DNA from 3 places in the Arthrobacter phoenicis genome. Region 2 is predicted to be linked to each of the others. Evidence: riboswitches for the same ligand, from Rfam matches in the RefSeq annotation. Region 2 holds a riboswitch; each other region holds the start of a gene.
What was found. Region 2 has a riboswitch for fluoride ahead of ABC337_RS00195 (universal stress protein). Riboswitches for the same ligand answer to the same signal wherever they lie in the genome.

Region 1 (5,713 bases), 2.7 Mb from region 2:
TGCACGCGATGGTGTCCATGCGGGCCAGTTCCTCATCGAGCTTTCCGCTGGTTAGGCTGGCGTCTTCTTCCCTCTTGAAGTGCGTGTGCAGGCTGTCGCAGGGGGTGGAGCTGAAGTAGTCGGCACAGACGAACATTCCGGCTTGCATCATCAGCTGGGCCAGTCCGACGGCGCGCAGGAAGGTGGACTTCCCGCCTTGGTTGGCGCCGGTGATGATTACTATGCGCTTGCCGTCAGCAGGAAGGTCATTGCCGGTGACGTTGGTGCCGGCCAGGGCGAGGGTAGGGTCGCTGAGGGCACGGGCCGAACACACCGGGGCCTTCCCCGCTTCATAGGATTCAGGTTTGGGTATGCACAGTGGGGCGCCGACGGTTTCGAGCTGCTCACGCAGGTTCAGGCAGCCGATGTAGAAGCCCAGTTCGTTCCGCAGCGCCGTGAAGAAATCGACGATGTGGTCGTCGGCCTGCGCCAGGGCGTTGGCGGCAAGGTTCAGGCCGCGGTCCCGCAGGGCGGAGAGGGCACGGTAGCCTCCTTCGTCCCGGTCAGGGATCTGGAAGGACAGCGCTGAACGGTCCGGGACAAACCACTGGCGCAGCAGCCGCTGGAGCTTACCGCCCGGGATGGCCTCGGATCTGCGCAGCCTGTAGCCCGTGCCTTCGTTGGCCACCCCGAGCCCGGCGCTGATCTCCACGCCGCCCCGGAATTTCAATCTCCGCAGGTGGACGTCGACGGCGTCGAAATATTCGTCGTTGAGCTCATCGGTGATCATCGTGAGGAACCGGTTCATCCCCGGGGACGCGAAGTGCCCGCGGGACGCGCCGGCCAGACGGCGCAGCTCGCGCAACACGACCATCAGGGCGTTCAAGGATTCGATGGACCGGCTCAGCACCGCCGCGGGATAGTTGTTAAAGATGCTGCGGTAGATCTTCTTCTCTGCCTCGACCGCTTCCACGGCCAGGCCATAGAGCTTCCGGACGGTGGCCGGGTGTTCCAGGCAGTCCAAGAGGACTTGTTGACGGTAGATGATCTCGTCCGGCTCCCTCATACCCGCCAGGACCGTCCGCAGGGACACATCACGGAGGAACTCATCGCCGCGCGCCATGGCCTCGATGACCGGGGCGAGGGCGAGGTCGCCGATGATGTCAGGGGCATTGGCAGGCAGGTCAGCCGGCGGTGCAGGGTCATAGGTGCGGTAGAGCAGGAATGCCTTCATGACCGTATCCGTTCTTTGAGCGACTCATAGTTCAAGCCGTATTTGCGGGCCAGGACCTTGGCGTACGCGCGGCCGTCGGCCCGCCGCCGGACGACTTTGAAGGTCCGGACCGAGGGATCCTCGGGCAGGACGGTGCTGACCATGCTCACCGTGGTGGCGCTGACTGAGGCCAGCTCCTCCACGAACGTCACGCACACACAGATCAGGTCCAGGACAACGATGCGTCCGAGCACTTCCCGGCCCAGGTAGATGGCGTCGTTCAATGTGGTGGAGGTGAAGATTTCGTTCAGAATGATGACGCTGCGCGGCGTCGCCTGGGAAAGAACCCGCTGGACCCTGATCAGGTCATCCTCGAGTTTGCCCCGCAGGTCCATCCGGTTCTCTTCACGCTCAAAATGGGTGTAAATCCCGTCCGGAAGGAAAACCCTGGCGCGTGTGCCCGGAACGGGCACACCCAGCGCGGCAAGGTAATGCAGCTGGCCTACGGTCCGGGCGAAGGTCGTCTTTCCGCCCTGGTTCGGGCCGGACACAATGAGGATCCGTTCGGCGCCGTGCAACTCGACATCATTGGTGACCACCGGAGCCTTCTCGCGGACCAGGTTCACGGCAAGGGCGAGGTCGAAGGCATCCGCGGCGCTGGTCTGCTTGGAAGTGACCGATACCTCCGGGTAGCAGAAGCTAAGGCCCGCGTCTTTCAGGGGCCGTATGTGGCACAGATACGAGATGTAGAACTGGATTTCGCGGTCGAAACGGGTGATGGTCGGGTTCTGGAATGACGTGTATCTGGTGCAGAAGTCGTTGAGCCGGTCAAACGTGTCGGCGAACAGGATCGCTACACGGTCAAGCACCTGCGCCTCGACATGGTCCAATTCGACCGGCGTCGGGAGTTTGCTGCGGTAGTCCTTCACCGCACCTTGCCGGAACCTGGCAAACGTAGCTTCCACTTCGGCGGTGTAGTCCACTTCGTCCCGGTAGGGGCTGACGCTGACGTGTCCCCCGTCGATATGGATTTTGTAGGAGACCGCGTCCAGGTCGGCCCGGATCCGGTCGGCCTCTGTCCGGATCCGGGTAAAGAAACCTGACGAGGTGTAGGCGTCCAGGAAAGCGGTCAAGGCCCTGAACCCGGGCGACTGCAGGCCCAGGGCGGAAAGTTCCCCGCGCAGGCCGGTCACGGCTGAACAATAGGTCCGGGCCGCAGCCAGGACCAGTGCCTGTTGCTGCAGCCTGTAATGAAGCTTCCCTGCCTGGGCCAGCTGCTCGCGCACACTCTGCATCCCGCTGCTGAACCTTTCAACCGCATCCAGGCAGGACGGGATTTCCAGATCACGGAACACCTCATGCCGGAAGGCCACCGTTTCCGCATCCCGGCATGGGGAGTGGAAGAACGGGACAAGGTCATACCCGGCACGACCGGAAGTGACCGCCCCGATGATGGCATCAAGCTGCAGGTCCTTCAGGGTCTCCAGGAACAATGGCCCCTCACCATCGGGCACCACCCCGAGAACACTTACTGCCATGGCACCAGCGGTCCTGGCGGTGAACGTTACGGGGCCAAGCGTCGGCGCGGCACCACGATGGATTCCCCCTGTGGGGACTTCTTCGGGAAAGACCGGCATGTCAGGGCTCCGTCCGCCGAGAACTTCGGACAGGAACCATAGGCCGGGAGGCAGTTTGAACCGGGTATCCTGTCCGGTCCGGGCGGGATCCACCGCCTGAACACTATTTTACTCGTCCGGCGAACGAGGCGGTAGCGTCCGGATCAGGACCGGCCGCCGTTCAGGGTGCAGCTGGCAGCACGCGTGCCCCACAGACGACGTTCGCAAGCGAGGACCGCGGCCCCTAGGAGAATCGGTATGGCCAACCAGACAAGGTAGAGTTGGTCTCCGGCGATGGATCCCGCCTGAGCTGGACAGCTCGAACCGCCGCACGGCTGATGGTTCCTGCCTTTGAGACCGAAGGTAGGTGAGCCATGCCCGGCGACCGGGACCGGCCGCGCGAAATCCCCATCCGGCGCCAGGAATCTTCCCTGCCGCCCCTGCCCGCCCACAGGCTCCCCGGGGGTGGACCGGTGCCGCCGGCAGCACCGCCCTGGAACCCAGACCTCCGAGGCGCGACGGGCGCGTTGTCAAACGGTCCGATTTGAGACACCACACAATTCATGGGGCCGTGCTGCGGTCCGGGAGGAGAACATAATGGATCGTGACTTGTACCTGACTGTTATCGCGTTAGCCCGGCAGACGCCGTGGCTCCATGATTTTATGGCCGCCTACGCCCTGTGGGGCGGCCTTGTGCTCCTGTCATTGCTGCTTGTCGTCGGCTGGCTGCAAGGTCGGCGGCGAAAGGATGCTCCGGCCCGCTCAGCGTCCGCGCTACTGACAGGCCTTTCCGTCGTGACCGCAGTCCTCCTCAACCAGCACCTGATCTCCCCACTGATTGGCCGCGTCCGGCCGTGCAACGCCGTCGCCGGGGCCCAGGCCTTGCTGCCGTGCGGGCAGGACTTCTCGATGCCCAGCGACCACTGCATCATGGCCGGGGCGTTCATGGCAGGACTGTTCTTTGTCAGCAGGAAACTGGGAATCCTGGCCGTCATTGCGGCCGCCGTCCTGGCTTTCGGCCGTGTGTATACGGGCATGCATTACCCGACGGACACCGTTGCAGGTCTTGCCGCAGGAACGCTCATCGCCCTCGTACTCCAGTGGCTGCTCCATCGGCCGGTGTCGCTGTTGTTGGTGCGCCTGAACCGGACCCCGCTGGCAGTGCTGGTGCAAGCACCAAGGGCTTCCACCGCTCCACATCTGCCCGCTATCCCGGGAAAGTGACCGAACGGGCGCGGTTACCAGCGGGCCTTGCCCACCATGCGGAGCAGTTCCAGCCCCAACACGCGGTCCAGGCGGGTAAAGGTCGCAAACTTGCCGCCCGAGGCCAGGCTCTGGTCGGTTTCGAGCCGATGAAGCAGGGTCAGCACTGCGGCCGTGTTCAAGTCGGAGCTAAGAGCATGGTCGGCGGCTGCTAGAACTTCAGGCACAGCCGGCGCGGCCGGCATGTCCTTCCAGTTGGCCACCTTGAACCGCCACCGTTGCAAGGTCTCCCCAGCCCGGTGGAGCCTGGCCCGCGACAGAACGGCGGGACTGGCGTAGGGGAAGCGAAGGATGCAGAGGCGAAGCGCGAGCGGATCGTGGTCGCCGGGCAGGCTGGAGTCGAACGGCGCTCCGCACGGAGCAGGAGGTTGCACCGCGCCGATCTCCAGGATCTGCCCTGGCACGGGTGCCCTGGCGACGGTCCCTGCGGGTGCTGCGGCTCTGATGACGGCAGCTGCGGGCCCGCGGAGAAACGCCTCAATCTCCGATTCGGAGTGGCTGCGCATTGACGGCTCCCCGATCAGCGACGCCTTCTTCCAGTCACCTGGGCCAGCCGGCAGTCCGTTACCGTCATCGAGGACGGCCAGCAGCACCTGGATGCCATGCAGGTCCTCAGCCAGACGCCGGAGCACATCAGCAACCAGCAACACCCTCAGTGCCTGAAACGAGCTTTGCCCCAGACCCCGCACGTCTACTTTGACCCGCAAGGGGCCCTGCCCGGCCTTTACGCATGCAGCCGAACCGGTCGACGTGATCGGGTGTTCCTCTATGGCTCTTATGGCTTCCGCAGCCAACATTGGCCCCTCAACGCGAGTCATTCAGGACCCGGATGAGGACATCCTCGCCGCCGTTGTACCGCAGGGTCGCGACCCACAGCTGATAGGGCTCCTCCCCGGCCCTGACCGGCGGGAGCACCCGCGGTTTCTTCAAAGGCGCCGCCCAGCCCGGGATGTCCTCCTCACGGAGGGCTTCCAAGGCACTGGGCACCATTCTGTGCGGAAGTTCGGCCAGGCAGGCCCAGAAGAGCGCGTCCAGACCGTTGCCCTCCCCATACGGCGGAAGCCAGCGGGCGCGGCCGAACCGCGTCAGGTCCACCGCCGACAGCGGAGCATCAAATGATGAATTCACGCCTCATCACCTTCTTTGCCGGTCAGTCCACCCAGCCGGTCGCGCGCAGGTATGCCGCGCACACCTCATCGACCAGGTGGTCGGCCTCGAGCGTGGGGCTACAGCCGACGACCGGATGCCGTGCCCCCGGTAACATCCGGTCCAGTGCAGACGCCCAGGCTTCCGGTTCGGCGTGCCACTGCGGCAGGTCGGTCCTGTCTGTCAGATGCGAGAAGCATTTTTCCTCGGCGACGCACAGAATCTCATCGACCGGATCATCGCCTCCCAGATGCAGGACCGCGACGGGCCGGGCGAGGACGTCGACACCGGGAAGAGCCGGCTCACGCATCAGGACAAGGGCCTGGGCTTCCCCGCCGTTCCCGGTAAGGGTTTTCTCTACCCGGCCCCACCCCACCGGCCATCCATCACGCAGGTCCGTTTTTCCACGGGCGATTGCAGTAGGTCCGTCGGGTTCCTCACGGATAGCCGAGCCGACCGTTGAGATCACATGGACCACAAGTTTGGACAATGCCTC
Region 2 (6,292 bases):
GGCCGGCAGGGTGCCCTTCTTGGCGGCGTCGTAGAAGTTCCCCAGAGCCTGGATGTTCCCCAGCTCGCCGTCCTGCTTCACCGTGTCGAAGTACAGCAGTGGATTCCAGAGGCCCGGCGTCTTGGCGTCCTGTTTCACCGGGGCGCAGGTCGCGGCGTCGTCCCGGCAGTCCGGTTCGGTGCCGTTGAAAACGTAGTAGGCCCAGGGGACGTGCTGCTGGTGCAGCAGGTAGGTCAGGTCCGTCCAGGCGTAATCGGGGAGTTCGAGCTTCTTGGCGGCGTCGCTGAGTTTTTTCTTCAGCGCGTCCGGGACCTGGGCGGCGTCCACGGCGGCCTGGCAGCTGGGGTAGGAGTCGGTGGGCTTGCAGCTGGCGCTGATCAGCTGGTCGATTTCGGTGGCCAGGTCAGGGCTGATCCCGGCCGCCTTGAGCGCATCCTGGCACGGCTGCAGGTCCAGACCGGTCTGGCACTTGCCGATCAGGGTGTTGCGGATGATCTCCGGGTCGGGTCCGCTGTCCGGGTTTTGGAGTTCGTTGACGCACGACGACGGGTCCCCGGCCTTGCTGCACTTCGCTGACCACTCCGAGACCAGGTAGAGGTGGGCGGGCAGGCTCCAGGCGGACGCCGCGGCGAAGAGGTGGTCCTGCAGGGTGAAGTTCTGGGCGTAGGCCCAATAGTTCGGCAGGTCGCTGCCGTCGTGGTACCCCATGACGTCGGTGGCCTTGGAGTTGTACTGGCAGGCCGTGGCCGTGGCGGCGCAGCCGGAGAGCCCCTTCTCCGCCTGGGCCACGAAGCCGTCCATCGCGCCGCCGTTGACGTCGGCGAGCTCGTCGGAGTGGCTGTGCGGCGCCCCAGCGTTGTTGACCTCAGGGTTGTGGTACGGCCGGATGCAGCCGCCGCGGCCCGGATCCGGCAGGCAGACCGACGGCCTCCCGTCCTGCATGGGGATCCCGTCCGCCCCGGGGTAGGTGCCGAAGTAGCTGTCGAAGGACCGGTTCTCCTGGGTGATGATCACCACGTGCTTGATCTTGGCGATGCCCTGGGGCGGTGCCTGCAGCAGTTGAAGTCCGCCCACGACGTTTCCGATCAGCCCGGTGCCGCCCATTCCGGCGCCGGCGAGCACCGCTACCAGCACCAGCAGGGCCACGGTCGAGCCGGCGGCGATCACCAGGCGGCGCCGCCCGAACCGGCCGAGAGGGCCGTGGAGGGTGCGCCGGCTCATGGCTGCCCCTGGGATCCGGAGCGGTAGACGTCGCTGCCGAAGGCGTTGACCCCGGGCTCGGCCGCGCCGGCCAGGCGGGGCAGGCCGAAGATGTCTTCCATGCTGGCCAGCAGGCTGTAGTGGTTGTACGCCCGGTCCGAGCTGGCGCCCGGGACCGTGAACGGCGAGAGCACCAGGGCCCCGACCTTGCCTCCCGCCGTGCCGCCGGTGACGCCCGACGACGGTCCGACGGCGCCGCCGTCGGCCTCGTCGAATGTGATCACCAGCATCCCGTCCTGCTGGTAGGCGGGGGAGGCGAGGATGGCCGGGACCTGGCTCTTCAGCCAGGCGTCTGCGGTGCCGAGGCCGCCCGCGGTGCCGTCCACGCAGGGGCTGTCGTGGCCGTCGTGGCAGAGGTTTGGCGTGATGTAGGACAGGTTCGGGGTGGTGGCGGCGGAGGTGAGGTCATGCGCCAGCGACGAGTAGTTGACGACGTTCCGGCCGCAGCTGGAGCCGTCCGTGATGGAGCGGAAGTAGACGAACGGGTTGTGCCGGGTGGCGTACTGGTCGCCGGCGGAGGCGGCGACGTGGGTGTCCACGGCGCCCGTTTCAGGGTGTTCGCACGGGGAGGTCATGTCCTCCATGTAGCCGCGCCAGGTCTTGTGCGCCGCGTCCAGTTGGCCGGCGAGGGTGGGAACGTCGGCCGGGAAGAGGCACCCGTCGCCCAGCAGTTGGCCCTGGGAGTCCAGCCCCGTGCCGCTGAAGGGCGTGTAGGTGTGGCAGTCATGTTCGGTGCTGGTGTTTGGCGGCTGGCCGGAGATCTGGGCCAGGTAATTCGGCAGCGAGTTGTGGGAGATGCCGTAGTAGCTGTCCAGCAGGACGCCCTGGGAGCGCAGGGTACCGGCCAGGTAGGGGGCGGGGGAACCGCTGTCCCAGACCCGGTCGAAGCCCTTGTTCTCAAGGTTGATCACGAAGATGTGCCCGGGCGTCCCGGTCCGTTGCGGCGCGGCGGCGGGGGACTGGCAGGCCGTGACCGCGGTGAGGAGCAGGGCGAGCAGGAAGGCGGCCCGTGCAGTGCGGCGGTGCGCGCTCCGGTGCGGAAGCAGGGTCACGGTCAGCTCCTCTCGGGACCGCCGGGGAAGACGTTTCCGCGCCTCCGGGTGGAGGAGCAACGGGGTACCCGGTTCAAAAACTGTGCCATGCCGCGGAGGCTCCGCTCCCGCGTGAAGCCTGTGAGTTCCCCTTGAATTTCGGTAGCCCGAAAATTCCGGGTGCCTTCCCGGCTACTCGGCGCTGGGCCGGCGGCGCTGCTGCTTCGTCGCGGAGCGCAGTTTCTTCCCGGCCAGCCGCCGCCGGGTGGAGCCGCGGGTGGGGGAGGTTTTGCGCCGGGCAGCGGGCCCGGGCGCCAGCGCCTCCGCCAGCAGGTGCGCCAAGCGGGCCGCGGCGGCCTCCCGGTTGCGGAGCTGGGACCGGCGCTCGGAGGCGGCGACGGTCAGGACACCGCCGGTCAGCCGGCCCTCCAGCCGGCGCGCCAGCAGCTCCCGCTGGTCTTCCCGCAGCGAGGGCGATCCGGTGATATCCCAGGACAGTTCCACCCGGCTGTCCGAGGTGTTCACGTGCTGGCCGCCGGGGCCGGAGGAACGCGAGAACCGCCAGCGCAGTTCCGACGCCGGGATTGTCAGGGAATGGTTCACCTCCAGGTCCATGCCACCAGCGTGTCACAGAACAGCGGGCCGTCGGCGAAACGATTGGCGGGCGACCCGGAGCCGCACCCGCCGCCGTCGGGCTACTCAACCGGCCGTCCGCCCTGCGGTGCGGCGTGGCGCGGGGCCGGGTGCGGCGTGTAATCTCTGAACACGGCGATGGATCCCGCCGGAACGGCCTGCACTCCGCACCCCGTTCGAACCGCCTCCTGGCTGATGGTTCCTGCCTTTGCACCAACGAAGGTGGGTGACCCGTGCTGACAGCCGCGTCGCCGCGACGCCTCACACAGACGCCACAGGACAGGAGCATCATGACACCTACAGGACCCGTCCCCGGTCCGGCGGACCCCGCCGCCGGGCAGCATTCCGCTTCCGAACACACCTCCGGCCCCGTCGATCGCATCGCCGGGCCCGTCGTCATGGGCGCGGTCCCGGGACAGCCCCAGGCCGTCGCCCACCGGGCCGCCGAGCTTGCCCTCAGCCTGGGTGTTCCCCTGATCTGCGCCTACGTGGATGTCAGCAGCTACCTCGCCGACGACCAGGCCGGCCACGACGGGACCCGGCCGATCGATCCCGACGGCATCGACGACGACGTCGAGGGGATCGCCGCGGCGCTGAAGGACCGGCTGGGGGAGACCCTGGACGCCGGCGGCGTGCCCTGGTCCTTTGTCGCCCTGGCCGGGGACCCAGCGCGGGCACTCGGCCGGCTCGCCGAGGCCAGCGGCGCCTCGATCATCGTTGTCGGGACGCGGGAGCGCGGCCTCGGCGCCCGTTTCGAGGAGCTGTTGGTCGGCTCGGTGGCGGTGCACCTGACCCACCGCCAGCACCGCCCTGTCCTGGTGGTCCCGCTCGCCCCGCAGCCCCGGCACCACGCGCGGGAGGACCGGTAATGGAACCCCGCACCCCGGACACCGTTCCCGGCGCCCGGCCGGACGGCACCCACGCCGTCGCCCCCGGCACCGGACACTCCGCGCAGGAGCCGGCACGCAGCCGGCGCCCGCTGCACCTGCACCCGGGCTTCCTGCTGCTGGTGGTGGCCGGCGGGATCGCCGGAACGCTGGCCCGCTACGGGCTCGGTTCCATCCTGCCCGCCCCCGGCGGCTGGCCGCTGCCCACGCTCGTGATCAACCTGGCGGGGGCATTCCTGCTGGGCCTGCTGCTGGAGGCCCTGATCCGCCGGGGCCCCGACGCCGGACGGCTGCGCGTCATGCGGCTGCTCCTGGGTACCGGGTTCATGGGCGCCTTCACCACTTACAGCACCCTGGCCCTGGAAAGCAACGGACTGCTCGCCGCCGGCCGCTCCCTCGACGCGCTGGCGTACGTGGGAGCCTCCCTGGTGGGCGGTTTCCTCGCCACCTTCGCCGGCATCCGGCTGGCCTCCGCGCGGCAGGGGGCACCCGAATGAGCCTGGTCACCGTCGCCCTGCTGGGCCTGGCCGGCGGCCTCGGCGCAGCCTCCCGGTTCCTGCTGGACGGACTGATCCGCAGCCGGGTCCGCGCCGCCCTCCCCGTGGCCACCATCGTCGTCAACGTCACCGGCTCCTTCCTCCTCGGCCTGATCGCCGGGGCCGTCGGAGCCCACGCCGCACCGGCGGAACTCCAGCTGATCGCCGGGACCGGGTTCCTGGGCGGCTACACCACCTTCAGCACCGCCAGCTTCGAGACGGTGCGCCTGGTCCAGTCCGGCCGGTCCGGGCTGGCGCTGGTCAACGGCCTCGGCACGGCCCTCGCCGCGGTCGGTGCGGCCGCCGCCGGCCTTATCCTGGGCGGGCTGCTGTGAGCTCCTCCGACCAGCCGGCACAGGCCGCGCCGGCAACGGCCGCGCGCCGGGAAAACCGGTTCGGCCCGATGGGCTTCGTCCTGTCCTTTGGTGTGGTCAGCATGCTGGCCGACGTCGTCTACGAGGGCGCCCGCGCCATCACCGGACCGTATCTGGCCACCCTCGGCGCCAGCGCCGTGATGGTCGGCTTCATCACCGGCGTCGGCGAGGCCGTGGCGCTGGTCCTCCGGCTCGGAACCGGGCCGCTGGCGGACCGCACGCGCAAGTACTGGCCGCTGACCATCACCGGGTACGCCCTGACCGCCGTCGCCGTCCCGCTGCTGGCCCTCGCCGGGTCCCTCTGGCAGGCCTCCGCCCTGGTGATCACCGAACGCTTCGGCAAGGCCGTCCGGACCCCGGCGCGCGACACCATGCTCTCCCACGCCGGGGCGACGCTGGGCCGCGGCCGGGCCTTCGCGATCCACGAGGCGCTGGACCAGTCCGGCGCGCTGGTGGGCCCGCTCCTGGTAAGCCTGATGATCGCGGTTTCCGGCTACCAGCTCGGCTTCGGCATCCTGGCCATCCCGGGCGCGCTGGCCATCGCCGCGGTCGTCCTGCTCCGGCGCTTCGTCCCGGCCCCCGAGCGGTTCGACGCCGGCCTGGCCGGCGACGGCGAGGCCGCCAATGCAGCCGCCCGCGTGATAGTGCCCGCGGCATCGGCTGGCCGAACGCCGCTGCCGGCCCGGTTCTGGTGGTACAGCGGCTTCACTGCCGTGTCCATGTTCGGGTTCTCCACCTTCGGCGTGGTCTCCTACCACCTGGAGGTGGCGAAGGTGCTGGCGCCGGCGCTGATCCCCGTGACCTACGCCGTGTCGATGGGCGCGGCGGCCCTGGCGGCGCTGGCCTCGGGCGCGCTGTATGACCGGATCGGGTTGCGCGGGCTGCTGGTGGCCCTGCCGCTCACCGCCGCCGTGCCGTTCCTGTCCTTTTCGGACTCGCCAGCCCTGGTGTGGGCGGGGGCGGCGGTCTGGGGCGCGGCGCTCGGCATCCACGAATCCACGCTGCGCGCCGCCGTCGCGGACCTGGTCCCGGCCGCCCGGCGCGGCACCGGGTACGGGATTTTCACCGCCGTCTATGGCCTCGCCTGGCTCGCGGGCTCGACGATCATCGGCGCCCTGTACGCGACGTCCCCTGCGGGGCTGGCGTTCTTCACGATCGCCACCCAGGTGGCCGCCCTGCTGGTCTTCATCCCGCTGTTGCGTTCCGGCGCGGGACGGCCCGCCGCGCCGGCGTAGGCGCCTACCCTGCCGGGTCGGCGGCGAGTTCGCGCTTGAGGATCTTGCCGCTGGGACCCAGCGGCAGTTCATTCAGCAGCCGGATGATGCGCGGGTACTTGTAAGCGGCCAGCTGCGAGCTGGCGAACTCGACCAGTTCCGCCTCCGTCACCGTGGCCCCGGCGTCGAGCACGATCGCCGCGGCGACCTCCTGGCCGTGGACCTCGTGCGGGACACCGTAGACGGCGGCGCTGACAACCTGCGGGTGGGTCAGCAGCAGCTCCTCGACCTCCCGCGGGTAGACGTTGTAGCCGTTGCGGATGATCATGTCCTTTTTGCGGTCCACGATGGTGAGGT
Region 3 (6,292 bases), 2.7 Mb from region 2:
CCGCTTTCGAGGAGGACGACATCGCCGGGGACGATGTCACGTCCGGGGACCGTCTGTTCGATGCCGTCCCGCAACGCCCGGCAGGAAGGCGTGGAAAGTGACTGCAACGCCCGGACGTCCGCCTCTGCTTTACGCTCCTGAACGAAACCCAGGGCTGCGTTGATGCACAGAACCAGAAAGATCGCGCCGGAGTCCACCCAGTGCCGCTGGAGGAGGGTGACCACAGCGGCGGCCAGAAGGATTCCGATCAGCGGGCTGATGAATTGCCGCAACAAGACCCGCCACCATGGGGTGGCTCCGGCGAAACTCAGTTCGTTCGGCCCAACGTCGGTCAGCCGGCTGGAGGCCTCAGCGGCGCCCAGCCCGTCCGGGCCGGACGACAACCCGGCAAAAACGGCGTCAGAACCCATGGCGTGCCACGGCACAGGCTTCGCGGGTATCGGGTCTGGTCCGGAGGGCTGTGGTGTCATGGCCGGTTCCTTCCTGTGGCCGTGGGCCGGGACTTGCCGGGTGTGGCGGAAGGGTCAGGAAGGGTCGCGGGGTTCGTAGAGGTCGGGGATGCCGTCGTGATCAGAATCGATCATTTCGGCCTCACGGGTGCGCCGGTACTGCCGATTCCTGACCCGCAGCACGGCGACGGCCAGCAGCGCTGCCAGGACGGACGCTGCGAGGATCCCTACCTTCGCGTGGTCGTCGTGCAAGCTGCCGTTGCCGAAGCTCAGCTCCGCAATAAGAAGCGATACGGTAAAACCGATGCCCGCCAACAGGGAGACGCCGAGGACGTCGATCCATTTGAACGAGTTGTCCAGAGCCGCCTTGGTGACCTTAGTGAGGAGCCACGTGGTTCCAAGAATCCCGGCCGGCTTGCCGAGTACCAGCGCCAAGATGATGCCCGCCGCCACCGGATCCGTCAGTGCCGAGACCAGGCCGTCCCAGCCTCCGACGGCCACGCCAGCGGAGAAGAAAGCGAAGACGGGCACGGCCACGCCCGCGGAGAGCGGGCGGAACCGGTGCTCGAAAACCTCGGCCAAGCCAGGCCCTGTGTCCGGACCACCGCTGGCCTTGGAGCGCAGGACCGGGACCGCAAATCCAAGCAGGACGCCCGCAACGGTCGCGTGGATTCCCGAGGCGTGCACCAGGGCCCACACCACCGTCCCCAGAGGCAGCAGAATCAGCCACGCGGCAGCGGCCTTAATCCTGAAGTACAGCCGGTATTTCTGGGCCAGGAACGCGTAGAGCCCGAACGGGATCAGTGCCCACAGCAGGGGCGCGGCCTGAATGTCGCTGGAGTAGAAGAATGCGATGATGCCGATAGCGATCAGATCGTCAACGACGGCAAGGGTCAGGAGGAAGATCCGGAGGGCGCTCGGCAGGTGCGACCCGACGATAGCCAGGACCGCGACGGCGAAGGCAATGTCGGTGGCCGTCGGAATGGCCCAGCCGCGAAGAGACTCCGGGCTGGCGACATTCAGCGCTGCGTAAACGAGAGCCGGAACCACCACGCCGCCTACTGCGGCCGTGACGGGAACAACCGATTTGTTGAGCTCCCTCAGGTCCCCGGCTACAAACTCCCGTTTAAGCTCCAGTCCCACAAGGAAGAAGAAGACCGCCAGCAGCCCGTCGGCCGCCCAGGCGCCCAGGCTCAGCTCAAGATGCCAGGGCTCGTAGCCAATCTTGAAGTCCCTGAGGGCGAAGTAGCTCTCCGACACCGGAGAGTTGGCCCAGATCAACGCAAGGACAGCGGCCGCCACCAGGAGGACACCGCCGACGGTTTCTTTGCGCAGGATTTCGCCGATGCGCAGTGACTCCGCATAGTTACCCCGCCCAAAGACGGTGAATCTCGGAGGGGGCGGGGTGGGAAGTTTCTGGCTCATGAAGGAATCCTCGGAAGTTGAGTCGACAAAAACACTGCCGACCAGACTTCCCGGCTCACCTCTTTTCAGTCTACAGGGCCACGCTCCCCGTGACTGCGGCACGAATGGGGCTTAAGGGTGGCCTCCCTCCGCGGCCGTTCGGCGGTCCCGGATCGTATTGGTTCTGATGGCGGCGTCCCCGCGCCCGTAGGTGGGGTAGCTGTGCTGTTGCCTTCCGGCGGTGCCCGTGCACGGCGGCTCATGTTCGGGAGGGACTGGCGGGTTTAGCCTTGTGTTGCAGAGATGGACGCGGTCGGGCCCGGCGATGGGCTGGCTCCAATGGTTTGTGATGCTGATGGCTCCTGCATCGGGTGTGGAGGCGAGATGGTTACTGGGGATAAGGCATGGAAAAGGCCGGTGGAGCCGGGGACATGCGAACGTGACCGCCTGACCGGGGCTTTGGTGCCCGCGGCGGCGTTGGAGCTGTCGGTGGAGGAAGTTCGCCAGCTGTGGTCGTTCATTCATGGGGACATCATGGACGGCAACATGAGGCGGCTGCTCCGTGCTTCCCTGGGGCTGTGCCCGCGGCACGCGTGGGCCTACGCCGTGGTGGAGGTCGAACTATGGCAGGCCGGCGCTGGTGCCCGGGGAGGGCACCAGCCCTTCGACGTCACCGTCCTTTACGAGGACCTCCTGGAACACGTCGCGGACGGGCTCGCCCGGAGAGGCTCCCTGCTGCACAGGCATCCGGATGAGGTGCTTCTCCCCGTCGGGCCGTGCAGGATCTGCGCGGATATGGCCTCCCCGGAACTGCCGGGCCTGAGGATGGGCTACGCGAACTCGAACACAGAGGCTCTCACCGCCGAGGCGAACAGCTTGGCGTACACCAAGACCTGGTTCAGGGAAACATCGGCGCTATGGCGGACCAGGGTCTGCCCGGATTGTGACCCTGACATGCCGGACGGTGCCGGGGAACTGGCGCTGCTGTGTCGGTTCCATCTGGCCGGGCGCCGCCCTCTTTCCGAGTCGCTCCGGCACGAGGTGGCCTCCCGGTTGCTGGGAATCAGGGACAGGATACGGCGACTGACCGAGTCCATGACCGATCGTGGCGCCCCGGCCGGAGCGGAGGAGAACACTTCCTGGATTGAGGCGGTGGGCTTCTTCGCGGGCTGGGGACTGCCTCTTTTCCTCATCGGCGATGCCGGTTCCAAGGACGCGCAGGGCCGTGGGATGCCGAACTAGGTGCGTCACATGTGGCGGCAGCCGCGGTGTCCCTGTAGTCTCTGTTGACGGTGATGGATCCCGCCGGAACACCGCACGTGAGGTGCGTGGTGTTCGAACCGCCCTTTGGCTAATGGTTCCTACCTTTGCTGATACGAAGGTAGGTGAGCCATGCAAGCACCAGGCAAACTCTTGGTACTCCGCCACGGCCAGAGCGTCCTGAATGCCGAAGATCGTTTCACCGGCCTGCTGGACCCACCCCTGAGCGCTGCCGGCAAAGCCGAAGCAGTCCAGGCTGGAGCAATGCTGGCCTCTGCGGCGCTCATCCCCGACATCGTCTACACGTCGACGCTTAGGCGCACGGTGGATACCGCTCGCATCGTACTGAAAGAGCTAGGAAGCCCCGGTGTTCCGGTCGCTCGTGTGTGGGAATTGAACGAGCGTAGCTACGGGGCATTGACCGGCCGCGCCAGGAATGAGTTGCTCTGCGAACTCGGGCCGGAGGTCTTCCACTTTTGGCGGCGTTCCTACTATGGGGCGCCACCTCCCATGTCCGGCACCCAGCTGGGCGTGATCCGGCGTAGTCTCGCCCTTCAGGGGCTGCCTCCGGAGGCGCTCCCGGCTACGGAGTCCCTGTGCGGGGTCGTGAAACGGGTCCGCATTTTTTGGCACCGGGAACTCCGGCCCCGTCTGGAGGCCGGAGCAGACGTGTTGCTCGTCGGCCATGGTAATTCGCTGCGCGCCCTGTGCTGCGTCCTGGACAGTCTCACCGAGGCCGAGGTCGAGGCGCTGAACATTCCCACCGGGCATCCGCTGCTGTATGGCTTCACGCCTGCCATGGTGCCGGTAGTGCGGGGCGGGGACTACCTGAATCCGCTGGCAGCGCGGACCGCCGCTGCCCTGGTCGCCGCCGCCGGCGGGACCTGACACGAGGATGAGGAAATGGAGTACATCATGAATGACCTTCACATCACAGGGGTACGCGCCCTGCAGATTCTGGATTCCCGTGGCTACCCGACCGTCAAGGTCTGGCTCACGGCCGGCGACGGGACCGTGTCGGTCGCATCCGCGCCGTCCGGGGCCTCCACCGGCGCGCATGAGGCGGTCGAACTGCGGGACGGCGGCACGGAGTATTCCGGCCGAAGCGTGGAAAAAGCTGTGAATAACGTCCGCGGTGAAATAGCCGACCTGCTGACATCACGCCCTTGGACGACCTTGGCGGAACTGGATAACGCCCTGGTGTCCCTGGACGGCACCCCTGGCCGGTCCCGGTTGGGGGCTAACGCCATCGTTGCGGTGTCGATGGCAGCTGCCCGGGCGTTCGCTGCGGTCGCCGGTGTTCCTTTGCATGTTTGGATCGGGCAGCGACTGGGTCGGGGCGGGAGGCTGCCGGTGCCGCACTTCAACGTCCTAAATGGCGGTCAGCACGCGGCGAATCCGTTGGAGTTCCAGGAGTTCATGATCGCCCCTGCCGGGGCGCCGTCCTTCGCTGACGGATTGCGCTGGGGCTCGGATGTCTACCATGCTTTGGCTAAGCGGCTGAAGCAGCAGGGCCTGGCGACCGGGCTGGGGGATGAGGGCGGCTACGCACCAGCGATCGCCCGGCCCGAGGAGGCGCTGGATCTGATCGTGGCCGCCATCGAAGACGCGGGCTACACCGCGGGACGGCACGGGATCGCGATCGCCCTGGACCCGGCCGCGAACTCGTTCTACAGCGAAGGGAGTTACACCGTGGCCGGCCGCGCCCACACCCCGGGGCAGATGATCAGCTACTACGAGAAACTCATCACGGACTACCCGATCTGGAGCCTTGAAGACCCCTTGGCCGAGGAAGACACCGAGGGCTGGCCTGCACTCACCGCCACCCTCGGGAGCCGGGTGCAAGTAGTCGGCGATGACCTGTTCGTCACGTCCGCAGACCGTGTCCGGGAGGGGATCAGGACCGCCGCCGCGACGGCGGTCCTGATCAAACCGAACCAAGCCGGCACTGTGAGTGAAACCTTCGATACGCTCACTGCCGCCGTGGAGGGCGGCTTCGGTGCCATGGTCTCGCACCGCTCCGGAGAAACCGACGATACCTTTGTCGCTGACCTTGTCGTCGGGTCCGGCTGCGGGCAGCTGAAATCCGGGGCACCGGCCCGCGGGGAACGCGTCGCCAAATACAACCGGCTCCTGGAGATACAGGACGAAAACCCGGGCCTGCCCTACGGACCCACCGGCACCCACCTGAACGACCAATAAAAGCCCCACCTACGACAGGAGAACCGATGAACGAGCCGGCGAAGGACGCCCACAGCGCGGGCCACCCGTACGTGCCCGGGAAGATTACTGGGCCGGTGCTGATGGGGGTCGTCCCGGGCCAGTCGCTGGTTGTGGCACACCGTGCCGCGGAGATGGCTTACAGCCTGGGCGTGAAGTTGATCTGCGCCTACGTCGACGTCACGACCTACCTCGCCGAGGAACCCGACGGCCGGGCCGAGGCGTTGCCGATCGATCCGGAGGGAGTTGATGACGATATCGAGGGCATCAGCGCCGGGATCAACGAACATCTCGGGGCCGTCCTTGGGGATGCAGGCATTGACTGGTCCTTCGTGACCCTGGCCGGCGACCCGGCCAGGGCGCTGGGGCGACTAGCCGAATCAACCGATTCCTCGGTCATCGTCGTCGGCACCCGGGAACGCGGCCTCGGCGCCCGATTCGAGGAGCTCCTGGTCGGCTCCGTGGCGGTCCACCTCACCCACCGCCAGCACCGGCCCGTCCTGGTCGTCCCGCTCGCCCCTCACATGAAGCATCCTAAGGAGAGCCGATGATGGAACCGCCCCTTCCCGGGACCACGGCGTCGGCCCGTACCCTCGCGGCAGCCGGGGACGAGAACCTGCTCCCGACAGACAGCGGGCCGGTCGAATCGATAACCGTTGACGTTGATCCCGACGCGGAAACCCTCGGTGAGCCCCGTGCCCACCGCCCCGTCCACCTGCACCCTGGATTAGTGCTGGTCGTGATGGCCGGGGGTTTTTTCGGCGCCCTCGCCCGCTATGGGCTCAGTGCGCTGCTGCCGTCCCCGGGCAGCTGGCCGCTACCCACTTTGGTCATCAACCTGGCCGGGGCCTTTCTGCTCGGTGGCCTGCTCGAAGCGCTCGTGCGCCGCGGCCCTGATGCCGGCAGGCGCAGGATCACCCGCCTGCTCGCCGGGACCGGGTTCATGGGAGCCTTCACCA

Region 1: another riboswitch for fluoride. It lies ahead of ABC337_RS12960 (phosphatase PAP2 family protein); the one in region 2 lies ahead of ABC337_RS00195 (universal stress protein).
Region 3: another riboswitch for fluoride. It lies ahead of ABC337_RS12915 (2,3-bisphosphoglycerate-dependent phosphoglycerate mutase); the one in region 2 lies ahead of ABC337_RS00195 (universal stress protein).

What each region holds. Positions count from the first base shown of each region.
Region 1 is NZ_JBDFMK010000001.1:2,742,745-2,748,457, reverse strand. It holds gene ABC337_RS12970 (MutS-related protein) at 1-1,213, opposite strand, end outside; gene ABC337_RS12965 (MutS-related protein) at 1,210-2,922, opposite strand; fluoride riboswitch at 3,090-3,163, shown strand; gene ABC337_RS12960 (phosphatase PAP2 family protein) at 3,406-4,032, shown strand; gene ABC337_RS12955 (cysteine--tRNA ligase) at 4,047-4,721, opposite strand; gene ABC337_RS12950 (hypothetical protein) at 4,876-5,199, opposite strand; gene ABC337_RS12945 (inorganic diphosphatase) at 5,222-5,707, opposite strand.
Region 2 is NZ_JBDFMK010000001.1:36,048-42,339, reverse strand. It holds gene ABC337_RS00210 (phospholipase C) at 1-1,221, opposite strand, end outside; gene ABC337_RS00205 (alkaline phosphatase family protein) at 1,218-2,312, opposite strand; gene arfB (alternative ribosome rescue aminoacyl-tRNA hydrolase ArfB) at 2,484-2,906, opposite strand; fluoride riboswitch at 3,050-3,136, shown strand; gene ABC337_RS00195 (universal stress protein) at 3,215-3,793, shown strand; gene ABC337_RS00190 (fluoride efflux transporter FluC) at 3,793-4,308, shown strand; gene crcB (fluoride efflux transporter CrcB) at 4,305-4,682, shown strand; gene ABC337_RS00180 (MFS transporter) at 4,679-5,956, shown strand; gene ABC337_RS00175 (long-chain-fatty-acid--CoA ligase) at 5,961-6,292, opposite strand, start outside.
Region 3 is NZ_JBDFMK010000001.1:2,733,895-2,740,186, forward strand. It holds gene ABC337_RS12900 (cation-translocating P-type ATPase) at 1-470, opposite strand, end outside; gene nhaA (Na+/H+ antiporter NhaA) at 525-1,874, opposite strand; gene ABC337_RS12910 (hypothetical protein) at 2,400-3,095, shown strand; fluoride riboswitch at 3,136-3,224, shown strand; gene ABC337_RS12915 (2,3-bisphosphoglycerate-dependent phosphoglycerate mutase) at 3,246-4,001, shown strand; gene eno (phosphopyruvate hydratase) at 4,029-5,315, shown strand; gene ABC337_RS12925 (universal stress protein) at 5,342-5,884, shown strand; gene ABC337_RS12930 (fluoride efflux transporter FluC) at 5,881-6,292, shown strand, end outside.